DNA from 3 places in the Rhizobium sp. CC1099 genome. Region 2 is predicted to be linked to each of the others. Evidence: predicted binding sites of a transcription regulator. Region 2 holds the regulator's gene; each other region holds the start of a gene.
The links. Region 2 encodes PhoB, which activates phosphate uptake and scavenging genes when phosphate is short. Its sites were predicted from a motif close to TGTCATNNANCTGTCAT; they were not measured.
Positions count from the first base shown of each region.

Region 1 (4,932 bases), 300 kb from region 2:
TGTCGGATTATCTCGAGGTTGAAGTGGCGCGCAACCGCAAGCTCTATCGCCAGCGTTTTTCGCGCGGCATGCCGCAGGGCGGTCTCGAGGAGCTAGGCGATGTGCATAACCGCCGCGGCACCCGCGTGCGCTTCCATCCCGATCCGCAGATTTTCGGCGACCATGCGAAATTCGATGCCGGGCGCGTCTTCCGCATGGCACGCTCGAAAGCCTATCTTTTCGGCGGCGTCGAAATCCGCTGGAGTTGCGATGAAGGCGTGCTCCCGGAAGGCTCGGAAATCCCGGATAGGGCAGTCTTCCACTTCCCCGGCGGGCTGAAAGACTACCTGCAGGCGACGATGGGCAAGGAGTTCACCGTCACCCGCGAAATCTTCGCCGGCAAGACAGAGAAAGCAAGCGGCCATGGTTCGCTCGAATGGGCGATCACCTGGTACGGCGGCGACCAGCAGATCCACTCCTATTGCAACACCATTCCGACGCCAGAGGGCGGCACGCATGAGGCAGGCCTGCGCATCGCGCTGACCAAGGGGCTGAAGGCCTATGCCGACCTGACGCAGAACAAGCGCGCAGCGCAGATCACCACCGACGATGTGATGATTTCGGCCGTCGGCATGCTGTCGGTTTTCATCCGCGAGCCGGAATTCGTCGGCCAGACCAAGGACAGGCTTGCGACCGTCGAGGCGCAGCGCATCGTCGAGAACGCGCTTCGCGATCCCTTCGATCATTACCTGGCGGACAATCCCAACGAGGCCGAAAAGCTGCTCGACTGGGTAATCGAGCGCGCCGAAGAGCGTCTGCGCCGCCGCAAGGAAAAGGAAGTCAACCGCAAGACGGCCGTGCGCAAATTGCGGCTTCCGGGCAAATTAGCCGATTGTGCGCAGAACACCGCTCAGGGCGCCGAACTCTTCATCGTCGAAGGCGACTCGGCAGGCGGTTCCGCCAAGCAGGCGCGCAACCGCGCCAATCAGGCGATCCTGCCTTTGCGCGGCAAGATCCTGAACGTTGCGAGCGCCGGCCGCGAAAAGCTCGGCGCCAACCAGCAGCTTGCGGATCTCGTTCAGGCTCTCGGCTGTGGTACCCGTTCCAAATATCGCGAGGAAGACCTGCGCTACGAGCGCATCGTCGTGATGACCGATGCCGATGTCGACGGCGCCCACATCGCGTCATTGCTGATCACTTTCTTCTATCAGGAGATGCCCGAGCTCGTGCGCGGCGGCCACCTGTTCCTTGCCGTGCCTCCGCTCTACAAGATCACCCAGGGTGCCAAGTCCGCCTATGCGCGCGACGACGCCCACCGGCAGGAGCTGATGGAAACGGAATTCAAGGGCAAGGCGAAGATCGAGATCAGCCGCTTCAAGGGTCTCGGCGAAATGCTGCCGGCGCAACTCAAGGAAACGACCATGGATCCGAGCAAGCGCACGCTGCTGCGCGTGGTGATCGATGAGGTCGATTTCGAAGGAACCCGCACCGCGGTCGACGACCTGATGGGCACGAAGCCGGATGCGCGCTTCCGCTTCATTCAGGAGCGTGCTGCCTTTGCCGAAAATCTCGATATTTGAGCTTCCGCTATTTCACGGAACTGACGAAGAACCGTAACAACTCCGTCAAATAACCGGTGCATGAGAAGCGCCGCGAGCGGCGCGCCGTTCCTTCGGGGATTGGCCGCGCGGTTCGTTCCGCTCTTCACCCCTTGCCAGCCGGATGTATGCCATGATCAAGCGTTTTCTCGCGATTGCCGCTTTTGCGCTCCTGTCCAGCGCCGCCACTCTCCACGCGACCGATATCGGCGCGACCTTCGAGACGTCCTGCCCCTTTGGCGACTGCGCGGCCGGCATCTCCCTCTCCTATCTCGGTGAATTCGTCATCCCGACAGGCCACGTGGAAAACGGTGTCGAATTCGGCGGCATTTCCGGCCTCGATTTCGACGCGGCAACGGGCCACTACATCGCCATCAGCGACGACCGCTCGGAAAAAGGCCCGGCGCGCTTTTACGAGCTCGCAGTCTATGTCGACGGCGCCGGCCTCAAGGGCGTTGCCGTCGTCAAGCAGGTGACGCTGAAGGACAAAAACGGCGAACCCTTCGCCAGGCGCACCGTCGATCCCGAGTCGATCCGGCTCGGCCGGGATGGCATCTACTGGGGCAGCGAAGGCGACGGCAAGGCGCTGATCGCCCCCTTCGTCCGCGTCGCTTCGCAGGACGGCGCCTTCATGCGCGAGTTCAAGTTGCCGGAAGGCTTTGCTCCGACAGCCGACAAGTCGACGGGCATCCGCGACAACCTCGCCTTCGAAGACCTTGCGATCGCGCCTTCCGGCGATGTCTTCGTTGCCATCGAGGCGGCGCTCTACCAGGACGGCCCGGCAGCTTCCCTTGTGAACGGCAGCCTTGCGCGCATCATCCGCTATGATGGGACGACCGGCGAACCGAAGGCGCAGTATGTCTATCCAATCTTGCCTATCCCACAGGCGGCGGCGAAGGCTGACGGCGGCAACGACAACGGCATGTCGGAGATCCTCGCACTCGACGGTCACCGGTTGCTCGCCGTCGAGCGCAGCTATGCCCAAGGCGTCGGCAACAACGTGAAGATCTTCATGATCGATCTCGACGGCGCTACAGACGTCTCGGCGATCGCCTCGCTTGCGAAGACCGATCAGCCTGTGGTTCCCGTCCGCAAGAGCCAAGTTCTCGATCTGCGTGCAGCCGGCCTGGTGCCGGACAATATCGAGTCCGTGGCGATCGGCAAGGCGAAGGACGGGAGCGACGCGCTGATCCTCGGCTCTGACAACAACTTCTCGACCAGCCAGAAGACGCAGTTCTACGCCTTCAAAATACTGCGCCGTCCGCAATAGCAACCGAGGGATTGTGCAGCTAGTCGAGGCGGACTTCGATTTTCGTCTTCACCGAGTTGGCGAGGAAACAGAGCTCATGGGCCTCGTGATGGAGCTTTTCCTCCATTTCGCGGCTCGGCGCTTCGTCCGCATAGACCACGGCCGGCTTCAGCTCGACGCGGCTCACGAGCATTTTTCCGTCGATCTTCTCCATGATCCCGGTCGCAGTATCGAGATAGCTGTCGACGACGACGCCCTTCTTCGAGGCAAGCCACAGGTAGAACAGCATATGGCAACTGGAGAGCGCCGCGACGTAGGCCTCCTCGGGATCGACGTTCTCGGCGATCGAGTACGGAAGCGGCACGTTGTGCGGCGATGCCGAAGCAGGCACCGAAAGGCCGCCATCGAAATTCCACATATGGCCGCGGCTGTACTTGCCGTCCGTGAAACTGCCCCCGCCGCGCTGCCATGATACTTCCGCTGAAAATTTCGTCATCGTCCGAACGATCCCTATGAATCCTGATGCCCAACGTGCGGCCATTTTCATGGGCTAGCAAGGTTCGGAAGAAAATTCCGTCACATTCCGTACAGAGGTTTAAGATATCCCGTTGCCCTGACGACTTGGCGCACCTTCGATTGGAAGAGGCCGGCCCTTAGACGATCGATATGCTTGCGTCCGGGCTCCCAATGGCGCATATCCGTGATTGAGAAGAAGGAATAAAAAGCGACGTGAGCCTCTCGAACAACAAGAAACTGCCTGGCGAGCCGCGGTGGCTTGGGCCTTCTGCGCCCACACGCACGCCGCTCATTCCCTCGATTTCCGCGGCCCGCTGGCTTTTGATCCTCATCGTTGCGGCAGGCGTCTATTTCTTTTACGGCTTCGTCGTTCCGGTTCTGGCCGCACTCGTCATCGGTTTTGCGAGTTGGCCCCTCTATCGCAGACTTCTTGCGCGCGTCGGCGGCAATACGACGATCGCGGCCACGATCGCGATCATCCTCATCGTGACCTTCCTCGTTATCCCGATCGGGCTTGCGATCACCTATACGACGGGCGAGGTGCGCGAATGGGTCGCCTGGATCATTCACGCCAACCGGCAGGGCGCGCCCACACCACAGTGGATCCTCGCTTTGCCTTTTGCAGGGCCTTATCTCGACGATCTCTGGACGAAATATATCGGCAGTCCCGGCTCTTTGGGTGAAGTCATCCAGGCTGTCAGCGGCGCCAATATCGGCAATATCTACCGCGCGGTTCTCGCAGCCGGCGGCGCGTCGTTCCACCTGCTCCTGACGCTGCTTTTCATGCTGATCGCGCTGTTCTTCGTCTATCGCGACGGCGCGTCCTTCTCGCGTCAGATCGACATGCTTGGCGAACGCATCCTGCCCAATCGCTGGGAGCGGATTTCGCGCGTCGTTCCGGCAACGATCAGTTCCACCGTTATGGGTATGACGCTGATCGCGATCGGCGAAGGCATCGTGCTCGGCGTCGCCTACTGGATCGCCGGCGTCCCCTCGCCTGTGACACTCGGCGTCCTGACGGGCATCATGGCATTGATACCCGGCGGCGCGCCGCTCTCGTTCACCTTGGTTTCGATCTATCTCGTCGCCAGCGGATCGCATGTCGCCGGGGTCGCGCTCTTCATCTGGGGCACGGTCGAACTCTTCATCGTCGACAAGACGCTGCGTCCGAAGCTTGTCGGCGGCCCGATCAAGCTTCCCTTCCTTCCGACTTTCTTCGGCCTCGTCGGCGGCGTGAAGACCATGGGCTTCCTCGGTCTCTTCATCGGCCCGGTCTTGATGGCACTGCTCGTCGCGATCTGGCGCGAATGGATGCACGAAGTGAAGACGAACGATCAGACCGCTCTCGGCCCGGAAGTCATGATCGACGAGCAGGCGCCGCCGGTGCAGCGCGCGGCCGACGGCTGATCATTTCAGCCGCTTCTCCATGAAGAGGCTGAGCGGGTCCGGCAGGTACGAGCCGAAGGGTCCGACGTCGGCATAGCCGTATTTGCGATAAAGACCGACCGCCTCCGGCTGATAGATGCCGGTCTCGAGCCGGATCGCATCGAGACCCAGCGCCCGGGCATGCTGCTCCAGCCGCTCCATCAG
Region 1 is NZ_CP121641.1:1,725,943-1,730,874, forward strand. Features, by position in the region: gene parE (DNA topoisomerase IV subunit B) at 1-1,559, shown strand, start outside; gene QA644_RS08870 (esterase-like activity of phytase family protein) at 1,711-2,847, shown strand; gene QA644_RS08875 (OsmC family protein) at 2,867-3,322, opposite strand; gene QA644_RS08880 (AI-2E family transporter) at 3,556-4,749, shown strand; gene QA644_RS08885 (GNAT family N-acetyltransferase) at 4,750-4,932, opposite strand, start outside.
Region 1: QA644_RS08870 (esterase-like activity of phytase family protein) is a predicted target of PhoB. The motif match lies at 1,609-1,625, and genes of this name have one in related genera.

Region 2 (4,932 bases):
TAGCAAACGCTGCACACTTGTTAGCACGCAATCACTCGTTTGCCATGGAAGTGACGGTAGGAACTATTCCATGCGCTTCATGACAACCCTTCTCGCCTTGAGCGTCATTGGTCCCACGGCCGCCCAGGCCGAAATGAAATGGAGAATCTACGCGAAATGCGCCTCCCTGCCCCGCGGCGGCCATCCCGCCGCGGAGCAAATGATCGTGGCGAAGCCGCGCCGCTTTCGCACCACTTGCGGCATCCTTTGAACAATCAGGCAGTTTCCGCGTTCATTTGAAGCGCAAAGGAGCTCTTGATGTCATACGGATCGCTGAGTGCTTTTGGTGACACCTGGTGCCGGTACAGCCCGGACACCGAGACCCTCGAGGCCGCTCATGACCTGGTGGACCAATACCTCGTGTTCGCCGAGGAAGCGCAAGTGGGAAATGACATCATCGACGAGATCGAGCTGCCCGTCCCGAAGCCTGTCCTGATCAAGTCGTTTGGCCTCGTCATCGCTGCCGAGCACCGTCCGCAGATAAGAACTCTGCTGATCAAGGCCGCCATGACGCTTGCCCAGTACCGCGACGACGTCGGACCACGGATGCGGTTAAAGCCTACGACACCGCACGGCAGGCCGCGGGCGGCCCGATCGCGGGAATTCGAGCGCCGTCTCGAAAAGAAGCTTGTGGCGGTCGCTGCAGAACGGATCAACCTCGGCGCGTTCTATCGCCGCGCCTTTATCGAGGCCATGCATTGACGCCAGGTGCGGTCGCACCTTGCCTTGCCCGCGACGTTCAGATCGCCGCCTGCATCAGGTAGAGGGATCGTTCCGGAGGAAGCTGTGCAACCATTTTCATCATGATCTTGGGATCGACATGGGGAACGGATCGCAGTTGGCCGTCCCGGTAGATGATCGTCAAGACGCGCGTCTCTTCGTCATAATCGAGTTCAGCGATCGTTTTCGTGTACACCAGGAACCGCATGCCGTTTACACCTCGCTGGTCAATGGAACATCACCAAGGTGATGGTGCCGACCATGACCCACCCGGAAACGATAATCAGGGACATTCTCAACAACGCCGTCTTGATCGTCATGGAATACTCCAAATCGCTTCAACCAAACTAGCTGTACTTTGGGACGAGTGTGGCCTATCGGGCCGAACCCTCATCCCGGCGGGATTATATGTCTGACGCCCTTAGGCGAGTATGGGAGCCGAAGGCGGACTGGAATCACCTCCAGCGCGACTAAGCACACCCTAATATAGGCAGTCGCGTGAAATCGACGTGACACACGTATTGCGCGAACAGCTGTATCGCGCGTCTCAATCTGTGCGCACAGCGACGGGGATAGGATAGGAACCTGATCCGGATCAGAAGTCGCCGAGTGCGTAGCCGGCGCCACGCACCGTCCGGATCACCTTATCGGCCTTGCCGAAACTGATGCCCTTCCGGAGACGCCCGATGTGTACGTCGACAGCGCGCTCATCGACACTGGCATCGTTACCCCACAGCGATGCCCTCAATTCCGATCGGGAGTGGACGCGGCCGGGGGACTTCATCAGAAACTCGAGCAGCCTGAACTCGGTGGGGCCGAGCTTGACTTCCTTCTTCTGCCTGTGAACCCGGCGGGCGTTCTTATCGAGCGTCAGATCCCCGACCTTCAGCGTGCTCTCCAGCAGCGCTGGATTGAGACGCCGCAGGAGGTTCCGCAAGCGGATGAGGAGTTCCACGGGGGAGACTGCCTTTATGAGGCAGTCGTCGGCTCCGGCGGAGAGGACGGCCAACCGGTCCTGCTCGAGGGCCGAGTCCAGCAGCACCACGATCGGAAGGCGGGCGGTCGCTCCAGTTGTCCGGAACTGGCGGCATGTCGAGATTGCCATCGAGCCAGGAGCCGGCGCACCGAATATCACCGCATCAGGCAGCCGCAACGCCACGAGCTCGACCAGCGACGCATGCGGGTGAAGACAGTTCACCGAATACCCTTCTGTCTCCAGAGCATGCTTCAGTGTCGCGAGCAGATCTTCGTCCTGCTCAACAACAAGTACCCGCACCGACATCTTCTCCGGCCTCCCTGCTATGCTTCCATCGAATATCCTGCGCCGCGGACGGTGCGGATGACGTCCTGCATGTTGGAGAAGTTCAGCGCCTTGCGCAGGCGACCGACATGAACGTCCACGGTGCGCTCGTCGACATAAATGTCGTGGCCCCAGACACCGTCCAGAAGCTGCGAACGCGAGAAGACGCGGCCGGGCGACGACATCAGGAATTCCAGTAGACGGAATTCGGTCGGGCCGAGACGGACTTCGCGGCTCTTGCGGTGAACACGATGCGTTTCGCGGTCGAGTTCGATATCGCCGCATTTCAGCACCGTGGAGAGCACCTCGGGCTTGGCGCGGCGCAGCATCGCCTTGACGCGGGCAACGAGTTCGGGCGTGGAGAACGGCTTGACCACGTAGTCGTCGGCGCCGGTGGAAAGGCCGCGCACACGCTCGCTTTCCTCGCCGCGCGCCGTCAGCATGATGATCGGCAGACGCTCCGTTTCCGGGCGCATGCGCAGGCGGCGGCAAAGCTCTATGCCCGACACGCCCGGCAGCATCCAATCGAGGATCAGAATATCCGGCGTGCGCTCCTGAAGCCTGATTTCGGCCTCGTCGCCGCGCAGAATGGTGTCGACCTCGAAACCTTCGGCCTCAAGGTTATAGCGAAGAAGCACGCTCAGTGCCTCTTCGTCTTCAACGACTGCAACTCTCGGGATCATTCGGTTCTGTCTCCTGAGGGCCGGTTCGGAATTGTCATTCCGTGACCGCGCCGACGGTGTTGGCAGTATCGTCCTTCGGACGTTCGCCTTCCGGCTGTGCGCCGGTCGCCATGTAATAGATCGTTTCGGCAATGTTAGTGGCGTGATCGCCGATGCGCTCGATGTTCTTCGCACAGAAGAGAAGATGCGTGCAGCTGGTGATGTTGCGCGGATCTTCCATCATGTAGGTCAACAGCTCGCGGAACAGCGAGGTGTACATCGCGTCGATTTCCTCGTCGCGCTCGCGGATCGACTTCGCCTTGTCGGCTGAACGCGAGGCATAGACGTCGAGTACTTCCTTGAGCTGGACCAGCGCCAGTTCGGAAAGATGCTCGAGACCGCGGGCGAGCTTGCGCGGAACGCCGGTGCTCTGCACGGCGATGACACGCTTGGCGGTGTTCTTGCCGAGATCGCCGACGCGCTCGAGATCGGCCGCGATGCGGATCGAGCCCATGATCTCGCGAAGGTCCGAGGCCACCGGCTGGCGGCGGGCAATCGTGACGATCGCCTTGTCGCCGATCTCGCGCTCGGCGTGATCCATGACGACATCGTCGGAGATGACCTTCTGGGCCAAGCCAGCGTCACCGTTAACCAGCGCGCGGACGGCGTCCGACACCATCTGCTCGGCAAGCCCGCCCATTTCCGAGATGCGGCGGGACAAATACTTCAGATCCTCGTCATAGGCAGAAAAGATATGGGTCGATGCCATTGGGATTGTCCTTGAATAGCCTGAACGCCGCAGCTCAGCCGAAGCGGCCCATGATGTAATCCTGGGTGCGCGGGTCGTCCGGATTGGTGAACATCTTGTCGGTGTCATTCTCCTCGACGAGATTGCCGAGGTGGAACATGGCGGTGCGCTGCGAAACGCGGGCTGCCTGCTGCATCGAGTGCGTCACGATGACAATACTGTAGTTCTCGCGAAGCTCGTGGATCAACTCCTCGACCTTGGCGGTCGCGATCGGATCGAGCGCCGAGCACGGTTCGTCCATCAGGATGACTTCCGGGCTGACGGCAACGGCGCGCGCAATGCACAAGCGCTGCTGCTGGCCGCCCGACAGACCGGTGCCGGATTCCTGCAGGCGGTCCTTGACTTCGTTCCAGAGGCCGGCCTTATGGAGGCTGCTTTCGACGATCTGATCAAGGTCGGCCTTCGACCTCGCAATTCCATGGATGCGCGGTCCGTAAGAAACGTTCTCGTAGATAGACTTCGGGAACGGGTTCGGCTTCTGGAAGACCATGCCGACGCGGGCGCGGAGTTCCACGACGTCGATGTCCGGATCGTAGATATCCGCGTCGTCCAGCTTGATTTCGCCCGTGACGCGGCAATTGTCGATCGTGTCGTTCATGCGGTTCAAGCAACGCAGGAACGTGGACTTGCCGCAGCCCGATGGGCCGATGAGGGCGGTAACAGTGTTTTCGCGGACGTTCAGGTTCACGTCGAAAAGCGCACGCTTCTCGCCGTAGTAGACAGACACCGTCTTGCCGACCATCTTATAGGCGCTCGTATTCAGTTTCTGCTCCAGAGCCTTCTCAACTGCTGTTTCAGTCAACATGTTCATAATCCTTACTCCGTTACCAGCGGCGTTCAAAACGCTGCCTGAGGAAGATGGCGATTGCATTCATCAATATGAGGAAGCCCAACAGCACGAGAATTGCGGCGGAGGTCCTCGATACGAAGCCGCGCTCCGGGCTGTCCGCCCAGATGTAGATCTGGCTGGGAAGGGCCGTCGACGCCGCGAAGATACCATCCGGCGGGCTTGTGATGAAGGCGTTCATACCAATGAGCAGCAGCGGCGCCGTTTCACCAAGCGCTCGCGCGAGCGAGATGATCGCGCCGGTCATGACGGTCGGCATGGCGAGCGACAGCACGTGATGGAAGATCATCTCGTGCTTGGAGGCGCCGACCCCGAGAGCCGCCTCGCGGATCGAGGAAGGCACCGCTTTCAGCGACACGCGTGTGACGATGATGAGCGTCGGCAGCGTCATCAGCGAGAGAACGAGGCCGCCGACGAGCGGAGACGACCGCGGTAGGCCGAAGCCGTTCAGGAAGACGGCGAGCCCGAGGAGACCGAAGACCACCGACGGGACCGCCGCAAGGTTGTTGATGTTGATCTCGATGAGGTCGGTGAAACGGTTCTTGGGAGCGAACTC
Region 2 is NZ_CP121641.1:2,030,012-2,034,943, forward strand. Features, by position in the region: gene QA644_RS10405 (hypothetical protein) at 71-250, shown strand; gene QA644_RS10410 (hypothetical protein) at 298-741, shown strand; gene QA644_RS10415 (hypothetical protein) at 779-967, opposite strand; gene QA644_RS10420 (winged helix-turn-helix domain-containing protein) at 1,355-2,041, opposite strand; gene phoB (phosphate regulon transcriptional regulator PhoB) at 2,059-2,742, opposite strand; gene phoU (phosphate signaling complex protein PhoU) at 2,777-3,490, opposite strand; gene pstB (phosphate ABC transporter ATP-binding protein PstB) at 3,525-4,340, opposite strand; gene pstA (phosphate ABC transporter permease PstA) at 4,354-4,932, opposite strand, start outside.

Region 3 (4,932 bases), 150 kb from region 2:
GAAACACTGCAGCACGAAAAAGCCAACGAATCCCCAGTGCATCGGGAACAGGATCCAGCGGCAGATGCAGACCGCGCAGCCGATGCGGATGAGCGTCCAGGCGTTGAAGCGGCGGTTCAAATGCTTCGAGACGAAGAACACCATGACTTCGGAAGCGACGCCCGCACTCCAGAGAATACCGACCTCCGTTCCCGAAAAGCCGAGGTGATGCCAGTAAATCGAGGCGAAGGCATAAAGAAGCGCGTGGCTCGACTGCTGGATCGCCACGCCCCAAAGCAGCACCAGCAGATGCGGCTGCCGCAGCGAGCTGCCGGTGGCAGCCGGTATGTCGACCGGCGTGCCGCGCCGGCGCGTCGGCCCGATGCGCGGACAGTAGATCGCCATCAGCATCGTCGTGACGAAACCGAAAATCATCACCGGTAGCACCATCGAGCCACCCCAATAGCCGATCATCTCGCCGCCGATCAGGGTCGATGCGATGAAGGCGATCGAGCCCCAGACGCGCATCGATCCGTAGTCGAGTCCCCATCGGCGAACGCCGGAAATGACGATCGATTCGACAACCGGCAGGTAGGGCGCAAAGGTCGCCCCCTGCATGCTGAAAACGATCAGGACTGGCCAGAAACTTGTCGTCCAGCAGAGCGCGACCGCCGTCAGCAGCGACAGTCCGCCGGACCACAACAACACGTCGGCGCGCTCCTTCATTCGGTCGGCGTACATGGCGATGATCGGCGCAACGAGGACGCGCACCACCATCGGCACCGCCAGGATGATGCCGATTTCATGATCGGAGAATTCGTGGAACGCGAGCCAGACGGGAAAGAAGGGAAGAACGACACCGTTGACAGTCAGCGGAGCGCAATAGGACAGGGCGCTGAGCAGCCGGAAACGCGGCGGCGCCCCCTCGCCTGTCGGGGCATTCTGGGCGGGAATCATCGGTGGACCTGCAGGAAACTAGACCTTGCCTAGCACATCAACCCAAGGGCGACTATGGCCAGAAATAGCCTTTCTGAAACGTTTCAAGAAAAAGCTTGTCCCCTTCGCTCACAATCCATCGTAACTAAAAGCCGCTAACGTTTGGGGCCCGCGCAGAGTGTCGTGGATTTTGAGCCAAGCGTCATGCGGCCGTTACCGTTAGGTGGTTCGGTCGCCCTTCCAAGAAAAAGAAGGGGATATACCTGTGTGCCCATATAAGATTCGCCGCCTCGACCGGAATGATGCGTCCTCTTTTAGGGAAATTCGCCTGGAGGCTCTCGCGAACCATCCAGAGGCATTTGGCGCGTCATGGGAAGAAGAGCAGAGTCAATCGGAGGCCCAATTCGCTGACAGGCTCGAGAACGGTCTTGTCATCGGAGGGCTCTCCGATGACGGAATGCTTGCCGGAACGATCGGTGTGTCGAAATCCAAAGGCATCAAGACGCAACATATTGGATCGATCTGGGGAATGTACGTCCGCCAAACGGCACGGGGCACAGGACTCTCACGCTTACTGCTGAGTGCTGCCCTCGACGAAGTTGGCACGATTTTACGCTCGCTCCGGCTCAGCGTCGTGTCGTCCAACGTTCCGGCCATCCGGCTTTACAAATCCGTAGGCTTTGAAGAATGGGCCGTCGAAATCGAAGCTCTAAAGGTGGGCGATACTTATTATGATGAAATTCTCATGCGGCTGGAACTAGGCCCGCGATAGTCGACGCCACGAGCCAGCTCGCTGCATCGCACTAGACACCGTGCTATATCGCTTCAGTATTCACAACAGAAATTCAGGCGGCCTGCGGCTCGAGTTCGCTGTCGCGGTGCTCGATCGCCAGCGGGATGGCTTGAGCGTCGGCTAACGTGCTCCAGGTGATGAGCTCGAACGTGCCGTCCTCATGCTCGGCGATCGCCGTACAGCTCTCCACCCAGTCGCCGGTGTTGATATAGCGCACGCCGTCCATGTCCTCGATCACGGCATGGTGGATGTGGCCGCAGATGACGCCGTCGGCGCCATGCTTGCGGGCTTCGTCGGCCACGACGCGCTGGAACTCGCCGATGAAATTGACGGCATGCTTCACCTGGAGCTTGGCCCAGGCGGAGAAAGACCAATAGGGCATGCCCATGCGGCGGCGGATCGCGGCCAGCACGACGTTGATCTTGATCGCCGTGTCATAGGCCCAGTCCCCGAGATAGGCGAGCAGGCGGGCATTGCGGACGACGACGTCGAACTCGTCTCCATGCAGGATCAGGTATTTCTTGCCATCCGCGCCGTCATGCATCATGCGCTCGGCGACTTCGATACCGCCGAAATGCATGCCGGGGAAGTCGCGCAGGAATTCGTCGTGATTGCCCGGGATATAGACGACCCGCGTGCCCTTGCGCGCCTTGCGCAGCAGCTTCTGCACGACGTCGTTGCAGACCTGCGGCCAGTACCAGCTGCGTTTCAGTCGCCAGCCGTCGACGATGTCGCCGACGAGGAATATCGTATCGGCGTCGTGGTAGCGGAGAAAATCGAGGAGGAAGTCCGCCTTCGCCGCCTTCGAGCCGAGATGCACATCGGAAATGAACAGAGTACGGAAGTGTCGAGTATCCATATTGTCTTTCACAAGCATCTTGCCTGCGTCCTATCGTTCATCTCGCCTTCCAAAATCAGACTCGTGTTTCAGGAAGATGACAGATGCGCGAATTGGCGCATCGCAGCGCTCACGAGTTTTCCGCCCGGATGCGAATTTCTGACTGTCCCTGCCAGCCGATTGATGTATGGAGAAGTCTTCAAAAGATGTGAGTGCGGCAGTGGAGACGGCAATGGATCATCAGGAAAAATCCAAGACGGAGAAGAACGAGACAGGCGGAAATCTCGACGAACAGGCGCTTTTCTTCCATCGTTATCCCCGTCCCGGCAAACTTGAAATCCAGGCGATCAAGCCGCTCGGCAACCAGCGCGACCTGGCGCTCGCCTATTCGCCCGGCGTCGCAGCACCTTGCCTTGCGATCCGTGACAATCCGGAGACGGCGGCCGATTATACCTCGCGCGCCAATCTCGTCGCCGTCATCTCCAACGGCACAGCGGTTCTCGGCCTCGGCAACATCGGCCCGCTCGCCTCCAAGCCCGTCATGGAAGGCAAGGCCGTTCTCTTCAAGAAGTTTGCAGGCATCGACGTCTTCGACGTCGAAATCGAGGCCCCCACCGTCGACCAGATGGTCTCCACCATCGCCTCGCTCGAGCCGACATTCGGCGGCATCAATCTCGAGGACATCAAGGCGCCGGAATGCTTCGAGGTCGAGCGCCAGCTTCGCGGGAAGATGAAGATCCCGGTCTTCCATGACGACCAGCACGGCACGGCCATCATCGTCGCCGCCGCGATCCTTAACGGACTGGAACTTGCCGGCAAGAAGATCGAGGATGTGAAGATCGTCGCCTCCGGCGCGGGTGCCGCAGCACTCGCCTGCCTCAACCTCCTGGTGACGCTCGGCGCGAAGCGCGAAAACATCTGGGTCCACGATATCGAAGGCCTCGTCTATGAAGGCCGCACCGAACTGATGGACGAATGGAAGGCTGTCTATGCACAGAAAAGTAAGATGCGTACGCTCGCCGACAATATCGGCGGCGCCGATGTTTTCCTTGGCCTTTCGGCTGCCGGTGTCCTGAAGCCCGACCTCCTGTCACAGATGGCGGACAAGCCGCTCATCATGGCTCTCGCCAATCCGACCCCTGAAATCATGCCAGACCTCGCGCGGGCCGCCCGCCCGGACGCAATGATCTGCACCGGCCGCTCGGACTTCCCGAACCAGGTGAACAACGTCCTCTGCTTCCCCTATATCTTCCGCGGCGCGCTCGATTGCGGCGCCACCGCCATCAACGAAGAAATGAAGATGGCGGCCGTCAAGGCCATCGCGGGGCTTGCCCGCGAGGAAGTGTCGGACGTCGCGGCCCGCGCCTATTCCGGCGAGACGCCTGTCTTCGGTCCGAATTACCTCATTCCTTCGCCCTTCGATCCGCGTCTCATCCTGCGCATCGCCCCGGCTGTCGCCAAGGCCGCCGCCGAGACGGGCGTCGCGTCGCGGCCGATTGCCGATTTCGACGCCTATCTCGATCAGTTGAATCGCTTCGTTTGGCGTTCGGGCTTCGTCATGAAGCCGATCTTTACCAGCGCCAAGCTTTCTGAGAAGAAACGCGTCATCTTCGCGGAGGGAGAAGACGAGCGCGTCCTGCGCGCGGCTCAGGTTCTGCTGGAGGAAAAGACCGGCGAGCCGATTCTGATCGGCCGCCCCTCGGTCATCGAGGCTCGCCTCAAGCGGTTCGGCATCCGCATTCGCCCGAACATCGATTTCGCCGTGGTGAATCCCGAAGACGACCCGCGCTACCGCGACTATGTCGAAGACTACTTCGCCCTCGTCGGCCGCGCCGGCATCAATCCGGAAGCCGCCCGCACGATCGTGCGCACCAACAACACGGTTATCGGCGCCTTGTCGGTGAAGCGCGGCGAGGCGGATGCCCTCATCTGCGGCGTGGAAGGCCGCTTCGACCGCCACCTGAAAGACGTCGGCCAAATCATCGGCAAGCGGCCAGGTGCCTGCACCTTCGCCGGTCTCAGCCTATTGATCACCCAGAAAGGGCCGGTCTTCTTCGCCGATACCTTCGTGAACTACAATCCGACACATGAGGAAATCGCCGAGATCGCCGTTCTCGCGGCCCAGGAGGTTCGCCGCTTCGGCATTACGCCGAAGGCCGCGCTGATCTGCCATTCGAATTTCGGCTCCCGAAACTCCGAGAGCGCACGCAAGATGCGCGATGCCCTGCAGCTCGTGCGCGAACAAGCACCCGATCTGGAGGTCGATGGTGAAATGCAAGCCGGTTCTGCACTGTCGGAAGCGCTGCGCAAGCGCGCCATGCCGGATAGTTCGCTTGCCGGCGAAGCCAACCTATTGCTTTTCCCGAACCTCGATGCCGCCAACATC
Region 3 is NZ_CP121641.1:1,875,075-1,880,006, forward strand. Features, by position in the region: gene QA644_RS09625 (MFS transporter) at 1-936, opposite strand, end outside; gene QA644_RS09630 (GNAT family N-acetyltransferase) at 1,181-1,687, shown strand; gene QA644_RS09635 (UDP-2,3-diacylglucosamine diphosphatase) at 1,761-2,585, opposite strand; gene QA644_RS09640 (NADP-dependent malic enzyme) at 2,779-4,932, shown strand, end outside.
Region 3: QA644_RS09635 (UDP-2,3-diacylglucosamine diphosphatase) is a predicted target of PhoB. The motif match lies at 2,633-2,649, and genes of this name have one in related genera.